DNA from 4 places in the Lysinibacillus sp. RC46 genome. Region 1 is predicted to be linked to each of the others. Evidence: riboswitches for the same ligand, from Rfam matches in the RefSeq annotation. Region 1 holds a riboswitch; each other region holds the start of a gene.
The links. Region 1 has a riboswitch for cobalamin ahead of ABH966_RS11780 (ribonucleoside-diphosphate reductase subunit alpha). Riboswitches for the same ligand answer to the same signal wherever they lie in the genome.

Region 2: another riboswitch for cobalamin. It lies ahead of ABH966_RS12655 (hypothetical protein); the one in region 1 lies ahead of ABH966_RS11780 (ribonucleoside-diphosphate reductase subunit alpha).
Region 3: another riboswitch for cobalamin. It lies ahead of ABH966_RS19460 (energy-coupling factor ABC transporter permease); the one in region 1 lies ahead of ABH966_RS11780 (ribonucleoside-diphosphate reductase subunit alpha).
Region 4: another riboswitch for cobalamin. It lies ahead of nikA (nickel ABC transporter substrate-binding protein); the one in region 1 lies ahead of ABH966_RS11780 (ribonucleoside-diphosphate reductase subunit alpha).

Annotation. Positions count from the first base shown of each region.
Region 1 is NZ_JBGCCF010000011.1:36,063-40,280, forward strand. Features, by position in the region: gene ABH966_RS11770 (ECF transporter S component) at 1-346, shown strand, start outside; gene ABH966_RS11775 (hypothetical protein) at 343-1,026, shown strand; cobalamin riboswitch at 1,137-1,324, shown strand; gene ABH966_RS11780 (ribonucleoside-diphosphate reductase subunit alpha) at 1,487-3,700, shown strand; gene ABH966_RS11785 (ribonucleotide-diphosphate reductase subunit beta) at 3,713-4,218, shown strand, end outside.
Region 2 is NZ_JBGCCF010000012.1:41,102-45,319, reverse strand. Features, by position in the region: gene ABH966_RS12660 (amidase family protein) at 1-1,334, shown strand, start outside; cobalamin riboswitch at 1,429-1,643, shown strand; gene ABH966_RS12655 (hypothetical protein) at 1,720-2,598, shown strand; gene ABH966_RS12650 (hypothetical protein) at 2,680-2,805, shown strand; gene ABH966_RS12645 (YjcZ family sporulation protein) at 3,225-3,344, opposite strand; gene ABH966_RS12640 (hypothetical protein) at 3,451-3,894, shown strand; cobalamin riboswitch at 4,079-4,218, shown strand, end outside.
Region 3 is NZ_JBGCCF010000024.1:29,078-33,295, forward strand. Features, by position in the region: gene cobJ (precorrin-3B C(17)-methyltransferase) at 1-804, opposite strand, end outside; gene ABH966_RS19455 ((2Fe-2S) ferredoxin domain-containing protein) at 809-1,180, opposite strand; cobalamin riboswitch at 1,319-1,501, opposite strand; cobalamin riboswitch at 1,731-1,915, shown strand; gene ABH966_RS19460 (energy-coupling factor ABC transporter permease) at 2,055-2,801, shown strand; gene ABH966_RS19465 (energy-coupling factor ABC transporter substrate-binding protein) at 2,803-3,075, shown strand; gene cbiQ (cobalt ECF transporter T component CbiQ) at 3,081-3,851, shown strand; gene ABH966_RS19475 (energy-coupling factor ABC transporter ATP-binding protein) at 3,851-4,218, shown strand, end outside.
Region 4 is NZ_JBGCCF010000004.1:16,009-20,226, reverse strand. Features, by position in the region: gene nikB (nickel ABC transporter permease) at 1-649, opposite strand, end outside; gene nikA (nickel ABC transporter substrate-binding protein) at 721-2,334, opposite strand; cobalamin riboswitch at 2,485-2,678, opposite strand; gene ABH966_RS04910 (hypothetical protein) at 2,844-3,143, opposite strand; gene ABH966_RS04905 (alpha/beta fold hydrolase) at 3,528-4,218, opposite strand, start outside.

The DNA of each region.
Region 1 (4,218 bases):
AGTATTAGCTGGGGTTGCGGGAGTCATTGGGCATTTTATCTCAGCCTTAACTACTGGCTTCCCTCTAGGGCCACTACATATTATTATCGCAGTAGAAATGTTTATTGTTGTATGGGTCTTTGGGGTCATGCATAAAAAAGGAATGCATTTCTGGAAATGGCCCGTGGCACTTATTTTAAATGGTGTTGTGGCACCTTTACCATTTTACTTTATCATTAGTCCGGCATTTTACTGGGCGTCACTGACTAGTCTTCCATTGGCAACACTCGTAAATCTGGTGATCGTTGCAATTGTGATGCCAATTCTGTCAAAGGTGTTTGTGCGTAAGGAAGGTCGAGTACATTGAGAAATGCAATAAAAATAGGTGAGCTGTTTGCTACAACAGATAATGCCGCAGCCATTGGCGAAAAACCACAAGATGTTGTGTCTGCTCCAGACAAACTAACGGCATACTTCACGGCGCGTGTTACTTTTTTAGAGCAGCTTGCTGCAAATGCTTTACCAAACCATATTTTACTCGCTAATTTTTCAGGAGATGCTGCATGGTCTCGTTATGTTGCAGGCATTCAGCAGGTTTTTGATGAGGCGGGGCTTAATTGTCCACCGATAGACGGTAGTACAGAGTCCAATATGCCGACTCTACAATCAGGATTATCTATAACGATGCTAGGTGAACAGCAAAAACACACAGCAACTAAGTATGAACAGCTTAGTTGGTACACCTATGGATTACCGCTTGTAGGCAATGAAATCCTTGCTCAGCCTGAAGATGTCGCACAGCTCCAACCTATTTTTCAGGCGTGGAAAGAGGGGATTGTGCAGCAAGTATGGCCAGTTGGATCAAAAGGTCTACAAGCAGAATTTACCCGCCTTTTTAGCGAGCAACAGGTCAAAAGTTCGTTAGATGTTGAGAAATCGGCTGGTCCATGTGCAGTAGTTTTGCTAGGAATACAGCCTGAAAAAGAGCAGCTAGCACAAAAAAAATTTCCTAGAAATTTTGAAAAACTACGTAAAACTGCATTGTAATTGGGCTTGCTTCGAGAAAATGTAGCACTTTATAACTTGCAAGGGGCAAATCGCCTATTGCAACAATAAACACAATATGTTAGATTTGTTTAGGAGTTAAAACACAATATATAGTATTTTGGACGAACGGTACCAATATGGTTTAAAAGGGAATTCGGAAAAAGAGTCATCTTAGGCCGAAGCTGTCCCCGCAACTGTAAGTGCTGACAAATGATGAGTAGGCCACTGTGAAGAACGGGAAGGTGATCATTTGGAGGAAGCATGAGCCAGGAGACCTGCCGATATGTTCAAGACAGCAACACATTCTTCGGGGATTGAGAAGTGGAGGCGAGAGATTTGTTCACTTCTTTGTGCGCTTATCCTTCATTTCCATTTCCGATTTTACTGCGATCACGTAACCGATAGATGTTGCGTGATCGCTTTTTGTGTTGCTGGAGAAGGAAAGGGAGAGAATGTGTACATGACAATTCAAATCGAACAGCAAATGACTAAGCTCAAGAAAAGTTACACGGAGGATGAACTCGAAAGTTTTGTGAGGTTATCGGATCGATGGCTACGAAAAAACGACAATGCCACATTTGAAGCATGGGCAGATGCGATGATTTTACAAACGCTTAGCCTCATTGATGAAGAGGAGCCATACTGGACATTTGTCGCAGCTCAAATTTATTTAGAAAAATTATATGACCAATTTGCGATGCGTCGTGGTGTCTCAGTGAAAGATGTTTATAAGGTTTTCCCAGAACATTTAGCACACTATACAGAAGTTGGTTTGTATCATGAAAGTTTAACAACAAAGTATAGTGAGCAGGAGCTTCAGGAACTCGCTTCTTATTTAGAATCAAGTCGAGATGAGTTGTTTACGTATATAGGTTTAAAAACATTAATGGACCGCTATGTAGTCCGTGATTACACGAAAACACCGGTGGAATTACCGCAGGAACGATGGATGGTCATTGCGATGACTCTGATGCAGGATGAAACAGAAAATCGTTTAGAAAAAGTACGTGAATCTTACTGGGCAATGAGTAATTTATATATGACTGTTGCCACACCAACATTATCAAATGCAGGTAAAACACATGGACAGCTATCAAGTTGCTTTATCGATACAGTAGATGATAGTTTACAAAGCATTTATGACACGAATACAGATGTCGCAACATTATCGAAGTACGGCGGTGGTATTGGTGTTTATATGGGTAAAATTCGTAGCCGAGGCTCATCTATTAAAGGCTTTAAAGGTGCATCAAGTGGTGTTTTACCATGGATTAAACAACTTAATAATACGGCGGTTTCAGTCGATCAGCTTGGTCAACGACAAGGCGCTATTGCTGTCTATTTAGATGTTTGGCATAAAGACGTCTTTACGTTTTTAGATTTACGCTTAAACAATGGGGATGAGCGTTTGCGTGCTCATGATATTTTCACAGGGCTATGCTTACCGGATTTATTTATGGAAACGGTAGAAGAGCGCGGGGAATGGCATTTATTTGACCCACATGAAGTGCGAGAAGTTATGGGCTTTTCACTAGAGGATTTCTATGATGAGAAAAAGGGTGACGGCTCTTTCCGTACTAAATATGAGGAATGTATCGCCAATCCATTGTTAAGTCGTGAAGTTGTACCAGCCATTGATATTATGAAGCGTATTATGCGCTCTCAGCTTGAAACAGGCGTGCCGTTTATGTTCTATCGAGATGAAGTCAATCGCATGAATCCGAATAAGCATGAAGGGATGGTTTACAGCTCGAACCTGTGTACAGAAATATTCCAAAATATGTCAGCTACTGAATTTGAGTCTATTACCCTTGAAGATGATGTCATCGTAACACGTCGCAAGCCTGGAGATTTCGTTGTATGTAACTTATCGTCTATCAATTTAGGTAGAGCAGTACCGGCTGGTGTTCTAGAACGATTAATCCCAGTTCAAGTACGTATGTTAGATAACGTTATTGCTTTAAATACAATTCCAGTAAAACAAGCAGAAATTACGAACCTACGCTACCGTGGTATTGGACTTGGAACGTTTGGCTGGCACCATTTATTAGCTTTGAAAGAAATTCAATGGGAGTCTGAGGAAGCTGTAGAGTTTGCGGACAAGCTATATGAAGAAATTGCATATTTAACGATTCGTGCTTCTAACGATTTGGCATGTGAAAAAGGAGCTTATCCATTATTTGAAGGCTCAGATTGGCATACGGGTGCGTATTTTGACAAACGTGGCTATGACAGTCATAAATGGAATGCATTACGCGCCGCGGTTGCTGAGAAAGGTATGCGTAACGGCTATGTAATGGCAGTTGCACCGAACTCATCAACATCTATTTTAGCAGGCAGTACGGCTACGATTGATCCGATCTTCCAAAAGAGTTATTCAGAAGAGAAGAAGGATTACAAAATTCCAGTAACAGTACCTGATCTATCACCTGTGACAACTTGGTATTATAAATCTGCTTATTTCATCGATCAAAATTGGACAATCAAGCAAAATGCTGCACGAGCACGTCATATCGACCAAGGCATTTCACTTAATTTATACGTTCAAAATACGATTAAGGCGAAAGATTTACTAGCATTGCATATGAATGCTTGGGCGAGCGGTGTAAAAACGACTTATTATGTGCGCTCAACATCTGTAGAATTGCTAGAATGTGAGTCTTGCGCGAGCTAGGAGGAAATAACAATGACAACTATTACAAAACGACAAATTATGGATAAAGATGCACCGAACCGTTCAACAGGAATTGTCAACGGACGTTCTTCTAACATTTTGAACTGGGATGATGTGCGTTTTAGCTGGGCATATCCTAAGTATAAAAAAATGCTAGGGAACTTCTGGACACCGTTTGAAATTAATATGAGCAATGATGTCAAACAGTTTCCACAGCTATCAGCAGATGAACAGGAATCCTTTTTAAAAATCATTGGCTTGCTAGCACTATTAGATAGTGTACAAACCGATTTTGCGGGGAAAGTAGCGGATTATTTAACAGATTCAAGTTTAAATGCACTAATGATTATTTTAGCGCAACAAGAGGTAATCCATAATCACTCTTATTCCTACGTGCTATCAAGTATTGTCAACAAAGACGAGCAGGATCGTACATTTGATTTTTGGCGTACAGAGCCAGTGCTAGAGCGACGTAATGATTTCGTTATTAAGGGCTACCAAGCATTTTCCGAGGAGCC
Region 2 (4,218 bases), on a different contig from region 1:
GACAGAAAATTAATTCTATGCTTGAAATTAATCCTGAAGCGATATTTATTGCTGAAGCATTAGATGAGGAAAGACTAACAAAAGGGGCTAGAGGGCCTTTACACGGAATTCCGGTAGTTTTAAAAGATAATATCGAAACGAAAGATTTTATGCACACTAGTGCAGGCGTAATAGCATTGGAAAATTATTTAGCTAAGCAGGATGCATTTCTAGTAAAAAAGCTTCGTGAAGCAGGGGCTGTTATTTTAGGGAAAGCAAATATGACTGAATTAGCAAACGCTATGTCGAGTACGATGTGGGCGGGTTATAGTTCTCGAGGTGGCCAAACACTAAATCCTTATGGCGATCCAGAACTTTATGTGGGAGGATCTAGCTCAGGGTCAGCGGTAGCAGTTGCATCGAACTTTTCAGTTTTATCAATTGGAACTGAGACAGACGCCTCGATTTTAAGTCCAGCTATTACAAATTCAGTAGTTGGCATAAAACCGACTGTTGGGCTCATTAGTCGACAGGGCATTATTCCGTTTACATACTCTCAAGACACAGCAGGGCCAATGGCTAGAACAGTAACAGATGCAGCTATTTTATTGGGCGTGTTAACAGGAGTAGATCAAGACGACGTCGCTACATATAAAAGTGAAAGAAGGTTATATAAGGATTACACCCCTTTTTTAGAGGCCACAGGATTAAATGGCGCTAGAATTGGTGTTTATAATAATGCCTCAAAAGCTTATTATGACTCAGAGGAATATGATGAAACACTTTTTAATAATGCAATTCAGGTTTTAAGAGATCAAGGAGCCGATATTATTGAAGGCATCGAAATCCCTTCTTTTCATAGAGACTGGAAATGGGGAGTACCACAATACGAATTAAAGCATAGTTTAAATAATTTCCTTGTAAATCTACCTTCCCACATGCCTGTGCATTCTATCTCTGAGTTAATTCAATTTAATAAACGTTCAAAAGGAAAGTCGTTAAAATATGGTCAGGATAAATTGGAATTGAGAGAGAAACTATCGAACACATTAAGAGACTCTGACTATTTAAATGCAAAACTAGAGGATTTGTATTTTTCTCAAGAACAAGGAATCGATTATACATTAAAAAAATATGAATTGGATGCGATTATCTTTCCATCATATATAGGTTCGACAATTAGTGCAAAAGCTGGTTATCCGTCTATTGCCGTCCCAGCAGGGTATATGAAAACTGGGAGACCGTTTGGCATAACATTCGCAGGAACTGCATTTAGTGAAGATGTTCTAATAAAACTTGCATTTTCATTCGAACAAGCAACTAAACTACGAAAATCACCGAAGTTGAGTGAGTAGTTTTAAAATATCTAATTGCCTCAATTGACTTTAAAAATACTGTACTTTACTATTAACGGAAAGAAATCTAGTATTTTCCAGTTTCTTGACAACTGAATAGCGTAGAGTAATAGGTGTAAATTGCGTGCAATTTACTGAAAAGGGAAGTCGGTGCAAATCCGACACTGTCCCGCACCTGTAAATTCATAAAGTATAAAAAACGTTTCATTCTTTTAATAAACTCGATCAACAACGTTTCAATTCGTTTGTTGGTCGTTCTTTTTTTGCGTTGAAAGTGAGTGACCCAAAAGCCAGTGATTCTGAATGGCCTTGGCATGTTATAGAAGAAGTTCAAGTAGAGTTATTCAAACAATAACCAAAAAATTCAAGTTGGGGGAAATACATAATGATAATTAAACCGACAAAAAAAGTCTTACTGTCATGGATGAAAAGTTATGTCCCTGAAAGAGATTTATTTTTTCTATCAGAAGAACATCTTAATGAAATTGACTTTACAGATGTATTGTTAATGCCCATAGATGAGTTTTATACTCACAGCACATATCAGCATTTAAATTATGTTAATAGTTATGAATACTGGAATATAAAGAACGCACAATATGTAATTATTGCTGAAAAAGAATGGATTGAGAGCAAATCGAAAGAGGACCAACAATTGATTTTAAGTTTTCAAGTGCAATGTGAAAGAGGGCTTGTACTCCCCGTTAAATTTATAAAGGAGATAGAAAAAGTACCTTCGAGTTATGTACAGAATGGGCACGTTATCATACAGCGTTCAATGTGGGAAGGTCTTGACGAATCATTTAAAGAACAGTTACTTACAACAATGGTTTATGAATGGTGGGATAAGGGAGAATGTGAGGAACCTCCAAAATCATTACCTAGTTTTCTACAGCAATTTGCTAATACTTTTGGGCATCGTCAAGGTGCAAATTGTTTAGCAGCGGTTTTGTTTGCAATTTCAAAAGGGAAACAAAAGTGGTTTATTTATGAATGGATATATCAAAAAACATTTCTTGAAAAATTAAGTCAGTATAACTATGAAGAGGTCCTAGGTGAAGGGATACAACAAGGCGACATTGTGATTTGGAAGGATGAAAATGGTATTATTCAACATGCAGCTTATCATATTGGTGAAGAACTATATTTTAATAAGCATGGACAAACGATGTTTAATCCTTGGAAGATACTTTCGAAAAAGCAACTATATAAAGAGTGGGAGCACCTAACACCTGTGAAAATGAGAAAGAGGATAACGAAATAATAAAAGAGTATCTACAATCCGAGTTAAAAACTAATAAGAACTGGAATATATTATGTTATTCAGACTTTACAGCAGATGCAAATGTTTGAAGAGACACATGGAAAGTTAGGTAATAAGCGAGGAAATACAGAAAAAAATCACGATAATCTAGTTATTGCAGGAGCATTATCCGTACAGGGAATGAAGGCGAATAAGTGGTATGCATAGCAAAATCCTATTACTGATTAGTTAAGTGTAATGTATTACAATTATTGGTATATGGGAGGTGACTAGATGGAACATATATTAGTCTATAATAGTAAAGAATATTAATTACAATATGAAACAATTCAATAAATCATTCAAACAAGGAATATATTTGTAGACGGAAAATCGTTAAATATTACATCAGTGACTGTAGATTTAGATGGTAAGGTATATATTCGCATATAATTATAAATACATAAAGGTCACATCTAACAAGGTGTGGCTTTTTATTATGCCTTAGGCGGTTGAGTATGAAATTGAAAGAGGAGAATTTAAAAGGATCACCCGGAGGATAGTGACCCTTAGTAAAGATTTGGAGGTGTAAGGTTAAATTAGTATTACCTTACAATAGTTATGAGCATTTTAGGAGATATAGGGTATTAATAACCTCTATTCATGAAAGTAGCGCCGACAATAATTAGAAGAATGAACAGAACAACGACAAAAGCGAATGGGTTTCGTTCGCGACGCTCTTCGCGAAATTCTCCGCAGTATTCCATACAATATCCCTCCTTTCTATAATCTATAATCTATAATATGTATAGTTTTCAAAAGGGATTGCGGTATTTATCTTAGGATGCGTTAGAAAAATGTTTAAAAATAAATATGTTAAAAATAGGTATACACTATCAAGAAAAAATAATAGATGTTGATCCTGGCAAGCAGTATGCTACTGAATATGTCGAACCAAGTGAAGATGAGAAATTTATTGATAGGTATTTGCTTGACTTAACAGGTAAAGAAGTTCAATATGATTTAGCAAATAATTTAGATAAAGATTTCTACTTAAATGGAACTGCTAAGTTATGTAGTTATTATAATTACGGATACACTAATGAAAAGGATTTCTTTTGCGGAGAATTAACACCTATTGACGGAGGATATTCAGATTCGTGGTATTTATATTTCAGTAGAGATACATTTAAAGACGTATATCAAGAATTATTAAAAGGTGATGTTAATATGAGAATTTCAGCAATTATACCGTCTAAATCATATAAACGTGGTCAAGGTAATATGGCTGGTGTTCGGAGAATGGAAACATACTGACTATAGAGGGGATAATCTCCCTCTTTTTTTATTTGCAAAAATATGAAGAAAAAAGAAAAATTTACTTTTAAACTAACATTAATTGACTTTCAATCCACACACCTTTACAATTAATTTTAATAATTCAACAGGAATGTGGAGTATTTTAATAATCTAATAGGAATACTAGATTCCTTTGACAACTGAATAGCGTGGATTAATAGGTGTAAATTGCGTGCAATTTACTTAAAAGGGAAGTCGGTGCAAATCCGACACTGTCCCGCAACTGTAAATGTGAGCGACTTTTCATAGACCACTGTTTAACGACGGGAAGGAGAAAAGTAG
Region 3 (4,218 bases), on a different contig from region 1:
TTTAAGTCGTTGATGTGGTCGTAACGGTTGTTTTTCCTCACCAAGTGTATATTTACGCTGATAACCACGTGGCGTAATCATTTTATTGTCGTAGAAGAATGTTGTTGAATTCCCGATAATAACCGTTGTTAACATGCCGATATCATGTTCAAGCATTTCTGCTAAAGTAGTCATCGTTATTTCCTGACGGTCACGATACGCGCTTTTCACAAGTCCAACTGGTGTATCTGGCGAACGATATTCCAATAAAATTCGTTGTGCCTCTACAATTTGTCTCGTACGACGTCCACTTTTCGGGTTATAAAGAGCAATAACAAAATCCGCCATTGCTGCTGCTTCTACTCGTTTTGCAATTAAATTCCAAGGTGTTAAGTGGTCACTTAAACTAATGGTACAGGCGTCATGCATAATGGGAGCACCTAGTAAACTGGCACATGAATTAATAGCTGAAATACCTGGAACAATTTCTACCTCGATACCAGTTGCTTCTGTCCAGCCTAGCTCGATTAATACCTCATACACTAATCCTGCCATTCCATAAACCCCGGCATCCCCACTGGAAATGACCGATACGATACTTCCAGCCTCTGCTTGACGCACCGCTTCTTGCGCACGTGAAACTTCCTCTGTCATACCAGTACTAATAATCGACTTTGCACTAACTAAATCCTGAATCAGTTCAACATAAGTTTTATAGCCTATAATCATATGACTTTGTTGTAGTGCCTCCACAGCACGAGTCGTAATATGTTTAAAGTCTCCAGGGCCAAAGCCAACTACGAAAATCTTACCTTTTTGAGCCATTTTGTTACCCCTCTTTCACCTTTTCAATGCCTTTAATGGCTGTTGTTTGTGCTGTACGCTGCAACGAACCTTCACGCAATGTAAAAACATGCTCATTATGTAACGCTTCATGATTTAAATCTTGTACAAGTACTCTCGCATGCTCCTTCGTTGGCACTCGGTACCAATTGCCCTGAGGATATGCAATGACAACACAAGCATCCTTACACCTGCCATTACAGCGGGTCCTTGTTGTATGTATCTCCTTATCAAGCTCCAGTAACTGTATTTCATCACGAATTGCCTGTGTAATGTCCTCAGCATCTTTTTTCATACAACTACTACCATTGCAAATAAAAAGATGTGTTTTCATCCCCTCTAAATTCCAAGTTGTCATAGTCGTTCTCCCCTCATATGCTTTTAGGAAAAAGAAAAACCTTTACTCTAGACGAAGAGTAAAGGTTTAGTAGAAGCCAAATAAAAACGAATATATACTGGTACTCGCTTTCGCTTCAACTTCTCCCTCCGAAAAGTTTGCTTGCATCATCACATAAGCAGGTTTCCTGACTTAAGCTTCCTTTTACTTTCGCGCCTTCCTAAGTTTTCACTAGTGGCATCCGCGATTTCATCAGCTATTACAGTAGCGGGGGCTGTATCGGACTTTCACCGATTTCCCTATTATCTTGAATATTCAAGCACTTATGGATGTTTTATATGAATTATATGGTTTTTTTGTAATTGAAAACTGTTTCTATCATAGCTTATTTTTTTAAAATTTCAATATTTCTTTCTTAATTTGTGACAATTTTTTTAAAATTCCATAGAAAAATGCGACATCCATTTTCTATTTATCTAAATTTTCGACATAGACACCCAATTTAAAATTTTTTCACAAAAGGGATAGCATATATATGGAAATTCGTGTTACACTTTGTCGTGAAATCTCACAACTTCATCTTTTTTTCGGTGTGAAATGTTCAGCATTTCGCTTAAAAGGGAAGCCGGTTTAAGTCCGGCGCGGTCCCGCCACTGTATTAGGGAGTTTTATAGATAATGTCACTGTCCAAAGGATGGGAAGGCCTATAAAACGTTGAACTAAAGCCAGGAGACCTGCCGAAAAATATGTGATCGTTTCAACCTACGAGGATGGGTGTGCGGCTTAGCAGATTAGAATTTTATTTGCTTTTTTAGCTATGCACTTTTCCACTATCGGAGAAGTGCTTTTTTTCGCATACTTTTTCTAAAAATTTTAATGTAAGGAGGAGAGATTTTTGAAATTTTCAGGTTGGAAGCTTAGTTATTTTTTATTGGCATTTTTATTCGTACCAAATCGTGCATTTGCGATGCATATAATGGAGGGCTTTTTGCCAATCGAATGGGCGATTTTTTGGTGGGTCATTTCGATTCCATTTATTATTTTAGGATTACGTTCTATTCGTAAAACCATTGATGAAAATCCTGAAACAAAAATGATATTAGGGCTTTCGGGTGCCTTTGCCTTTGTACTTTCTGCCTTAAAAATCCCTTCTGTAACAGGAAGTTGCTCGCATCCTACAGGTGTTGGACTTGGAACAGTTCTTTTTGGACCATTAGCGATGAGTGTTATCGGGACAATCGTATTATTATTCCAATCTTTACTGTTAGCGCATGGTGGGCTTACAACATTAGGGGCAAACACTTTTTCTATGGCAATTATGGGTCCTATTATCGCCTACTATGTATTTAAGGGCTCACAAAAATTGGGACTATCCTTTTCCATTGCTGTCTTTTTAGCAGCAATGCTTGGTGACTTAGGTACATATATTGTCACTTCTGTCCAATTAGCTCTTGCCTTCCCTTCTGAGGTCGGAGGCTTTATGGCTTCATTCACTAAATTTGCTGGTATTTTTGCGTTAACACAAATTCCTCTTGCTGTTAGTGAAGGAATTTTAACAGTGATCGTTATGAACTTTCTGAAAAAATACAATGTGAGTGAACTAAAAGCTCTACGTGTGTTCTCTGCAAAGGAGGCTCACTAAAATGAAAAAAAACTTACTGCTCATCGCCATTGTTGTGTTGTTAGCAATCGTTCCCCTGTTTATTCAAAAAGGTGCTGAATTCGAAGGGGCTGATGGCGAAGCGGAAGCAGCAATTAGTGAAATAGATGCTAGCTACGAGCCATGGTTTGAAAGCTTATGGGAACCACCAAGTGGTGAAATTGAAAGCTTATTATTCGCACTACAAGCTGCTATCGGTGCTGGTTTCATCGGGTATTTCATCGGCTTAATGCGCGGCAAACATAAAGAAGGTTAAACGCTATGTTACTCATTGATAAGTATGCTTATTTGAATAAACTAGCGTCTGTTCATCCGCTAGAAAAAATGACGTTATCCCTTGGACTGCTTTTATTGTCGCTTATCATGAGAGATGAACGAATTTCACTCATTACATTTATTGTGATGAGTGCTTTTATCATTTTAGGCGCAAAAATCCCTGCTAAATATTACGCAAAGTTATTGTTGCTACCTGGATTTTTTTTACTATCAAGTTTAGTATCCATTTTAATTTCTATCGCGCCAGCGACAAACAGGCTTCCTTCAAACATTTGGTCATTTTCTCTTCATAATTGGACAATTTTTGTCAGCAGTGCAAGCCTAGTAACAGCGCAGCAGCTTTTTTTCATCGTCCTTGGCAGCATTAGCTGTTTGTATTTTTTAATTCTCACAACATCAGTCCAATCTATTTGTTACGTCTTACGACAATGGCGACTCCCAACTCTATTTGTAGAGTTAGTAGAGCTAACGTATCGTTTTATTTTTATCTTTTTAGACAGTATGCAAAAAATTCATCTTGCCCAACAGGCTCGTCTGGGATACAGCTCCCCTATGCAGTGGCTTCGATCGGTATCAATGCTAATTGCAGCTTTATTTGTCGAGATGTTCCAACGCAGTCGTGAGCTAAACAATGCAATGGAAGCACGTGGTGGCGAAATGGTCTATTGGCAGGATGATGTTCCCTGTAACACGAAAAATTGGATAGGTATTGCTGCTATTTTTATACTCCTCATCATTTATGGAGGTTTTTTCTGATGACAGATTTATACTTTGATTTAACACATTTATCCTACGCTTATGCAGATGGAACTCATGCCTTAACAGATATTACACTTCAAATTCCAAAGGGAAAAAAAATCGCTTTACTTGGTCATAATGGAGCCGGGAAATCAACGTTATTTCAGCATTTAAATGGTATTTTGAAGCCTACCGCTGGAAGTATCTCCTTTTGTGGCAATGAACTGAACTATAGTAGAAAAGCATTAAAAGAATTACGCCAACAGGTTGGTATTGTTTTTCAGGATGCAGACAACCAGCTTTTTTCCGGCACAGTTAAGCAAGATATTGCATTTGGTCCTTTGAATCTTGGCTGGACAACTGAAAAAATCGAGGAAAAAATTGC
Region 4 (4,218 bases), on a different contig from region 1:
GCTGTGCATATTGAACATACTGCTGTTGTAATTCCTCAATGATGGTTGTACGGATAAACTGAACGATCAGTCCAATTGTTGGTAAAGCTAATGCGAATGCAGGTAAAACCAGATGTGCTAGTGTGCCCTTTCCATTTGTCGGGAAGATCCCTAATTTCAAGCTAAATATATATAACAGTAAAAAACCTAACCAAAATGTTGGAATCGATACACTCATAATAGTCAATAGTCTAATGATTTTATCGATGATGGAATGCTTATATAATGCACTTATGATCCCTAATGGTATACTTAATCCTAAAATTAACACAAATGCAGCAACTGCTAATTCAATGGTAGCGGGTAATTTCGCGAAAAGTTCATGTGCTACTGGTAATTTACTAACAAAAGATGTACCAAAATCTAAATGCAAAACGCCTTTTATCCATAGTAAGTATTGAATAAGAAAAGGTTTGTCTGTTCCAAGTTCTTCACGCAATGCTTGAATGGCTTCTGCTGTTGGTGCAACTCTTGCCAATCTAAGAATGACCTCAGCAGGTTCTACTGGAACGAAACGAATAAATACAAAGGTCAGGATGGATACGCCCAATAGTACAAACGGTAAAGTCAAAATTCTTTTTAAACAAAACATCCATGTCGATTCATACATGCTGTCACTTCCTAATCAATCCTATGATAAAGAGAGAGCTGTCTTTGATAAACATACTCTCTCTTTTACAGTTATTTTTCTTTATCCATTTGTGCAAATGGAATATCATATTCAGATGCACGTGGAGCAAAATCCTTCATATATGGCTGATAAATCACGTTATTTGTTTCGTAAGATATAGGATAGAATAGTGCTTGATCATGGAACATTGTTAAAATATCCGTATAAAGTTGCACTCGCTCTTTTTCATCTGTACCTACTAATAGTTGATGAATGTTATTATCGATTTCTTTGGCATTTGGTAAGCCTAATTTCGCTTCATAGACACCATTAGCGTTTGGTGTAGCTGATTCATTAGCAAAGCTATGTGGATCTGTTGGTGGTCCATTTGTACGCCAGAAATTAATATCAACTTGATCATCCATTAATTTTTGCAGACCTACCATCACATCTGCGCCTTCTAAATTCAATTGTACACCTATTTTTGCTAGTTCACCTTGCATTAGTTCTGCCATAGGTTTTTGAATCGCATCTGTCGCAATGTAGATTAAATCTAATGTTAGTGGCTGTCCGTTTTTAGAGCGAATTTTTTCACCCTTCTGTAGCGTCCATCCCGCTTCATCTAGCAATTGTTGCGCTTTTTTCGGATTATATAAAATTGGCGCTAAATCAATATTGGCATAAGGCACAGCATCCCAAAATAGTGTATTGGCCACTTTTTCAGTACCATGTGTAATACTGTCAACCATCTGTTCCTTATTGATTGCATATTGAATCGCTTGACGTACCTTTAATTCTGCTAACGGTCCTGATTGTGTATTAAACAGTAGTGCTCGCGTAGATAAAGGTTCAGACGTAGCAGTTTTATATTTCCTGCTATCTTTTAAAAACGTATAGTTATCTAAACTAATGATGCCACGACCATATATTAAATCTAATTCTTCATTTTCAAAGGCCAACGAAATAGATTCTGAATCAGGGATAATTTTTACTTTTATTTGTTCTACAAGAGGTTTTTCTCCCCAGTAGTTTTCGTTGCGACTAAATAAAGCATATTCATCCTTTTTGTAATCTGTTAATACCCATGGGCCTGTCCCAATTGGTGCTTTGATTGAATCTTTTGTCGCATCACCATTAGGGAATCCATTATCACCTAAAAAACGGAAAGGTCTTACGAAGGCAAGTTCGTTTAAGACAGGGTAATAGGGTTCATCCAATTGCAAACGAATTGTAAAGTCATCCACTTTCACAACCTCTTTAATATGATTAACCATGCCCATCCAAGAATGCATATCACGATTTGCTAAAACTGCATGAAAGTTACGAATCACATTGTCTGCATTAAAAGCCGTTCCGTCAGAATACTTGACATCTTTTCTTAAATGGAAAACATAAGAAGTTTTGTCCTTTGAGATGTCCCAACTTTCTGCTAGTTTCGGCGTAATTGTTCCGTCATCGTTATATTCAACCAATGATTCATAGACCATCGCTTGTGCTGTCATTTGATTTGGTAAATATGTATGGGGATTTAATGGACCTACATCTAATGGCCATCCAATCGTTATCATTTTTTCGTCAGTCTGTTGTTTCGTTGCTGTCTCTTCCTTTTCAGTGCTTGTACAGCCAGTAAGTAAACTGAACATCATAACAAGCATGAAAGGAAGTAAGTACTTTGTCAATCTCATTTTCTGTCTCCTATCTTTGTTTGTGGTGCACTAAATGAAGAATCTACAGAGTGAAAAAAGGCATAAAAAAAACCTTATTCCAAAAGAATAAGGACAGAATAACTTACTGTGAGTAAGCCCCCATCCATCTCCCTATCTTTCGTAGATCATCAATGAATCTCCTTACAAGCAGGCATTCTGGCTCATGAATCATGATTTTGCTTCACCTTCCCAAGTATTCACTCAGTGGTAATCTAAACAAAACTCCTCATTTACAGCTGCGGGACAGCATGGGATTTACACCCATTTTCCTTTTAATTGAATGAAAGCTTTTCTTCATTCAAACTTGTAATGATTGCTATGAAATTAGTATTAAACATAACATGCTCAAATGTTCACGTCAATTTTATTTTCTGAATATAATAAAAACCTTATAGTAATGACTAACATAATAAGACCAGGAATCTTAGTCCTGGTCTTGTACAACATCGGTTGTGTAAATAAGAAAGTCTTATGGAACAGAAGATAAATCAAAGATGTTGTACACAGGACATGGCAACACCATCTGTGGAGAGCTTTGTAACGCTTCTCTTAAGTACATAAGAACCCCACTGCTTATCTGTGGGAGTAGTCAGAAAGATGTTGCGGATAAAGCCAGGCATCTTTTTTAATGATTCAATGCTCTTGGCTGACTTAAGACAGCTCAAATGATACGCCTGTTCATCAATACTTGCGTTGAAAAGGGGATGAGTAATATCTAGGATTGGCAATTGAATATCATGCTCGAAAACCGCATAAAGAATACGCTTATTTTGATTTACATTCTCCACTTTATCACCACTCTTTTTAACAATTTTTATTGGTGTTCAAGCAACAAATAGATAACCTTTATTTCGGAAATATTTTATCTTTTCCCCAATCTTCTTATAATTAAAGCATTCGTTAGTTGAAGTGCAATAACTTCACCATCTTTTTACAAAGAACGTATCCGATTATTGCTCTAACAAATAAAATATCGGTAGTAAAATCAATCCTAGTAGAAAAAGCACTGGAATCGCGGAAACAATTAAAGAAAAAATTCTCAACTTGCCCTTTTGGCTAAAAAATGCAGCTAGAAATGAGGCTACTATTAAAGAAATGACCACAACGTCCCCAATTTCCGAGGTTCCGTTCACTTCAATTGGTGTAATATTTTTTTGCAATCGCCACGTAGCTCAACATTTAGATACCCAGTTATGAATTTCATTAGCTACTTTTTTAGGGTTATCCCAATGAACCATATGATCAGTTGCTTCCATTGAAACAATGGTGACATTTTCTATATGCTGTTTTAATTTGTTGATTCCAGTTCTTCTAGCGTTTATTAACTCTTTGGGAAGAGTTGCGTGGATAAGAATCAATGGTGATTTTATGTATGGATAAGCTGTTGTAAAACTTTCTCTAAAAAATGCTTTAATAATAGATAATACAGTAAACTTTGAAGTAATAAGTTCATATTTTTCTCTTTTATTAAAAAGTGTTTGAACCATTTGTTCAATTTTTTCATTCCATCGGTCAGTATATTGTTGGTACTCCCCGATTACATCAGCCCAAGTGTCAAAAACCGAGGAATGCTCCATATAATCATTCCACCCATCATATACTTTAGAAAAGGTCATATCTTCTTGGAAATCTGGAAACGTATAGCCACCATCAAGTAAGATAACCCCTTTAATTTTTTTAGGGTACATTTTAGCATAGTGTAAAGCTATATCAGCTCCCCAAGAATGGCCCAAAATATAAAAGGGTTCTTTTAAGACTCGTTCGAATACATCGTTATACCATTTTGCAAGACTTGAAAATAGATAACCATCTTCATTTACAAAAGGAGATGTGCCTCCGTGACCTGGATTATCAAAAGATAAT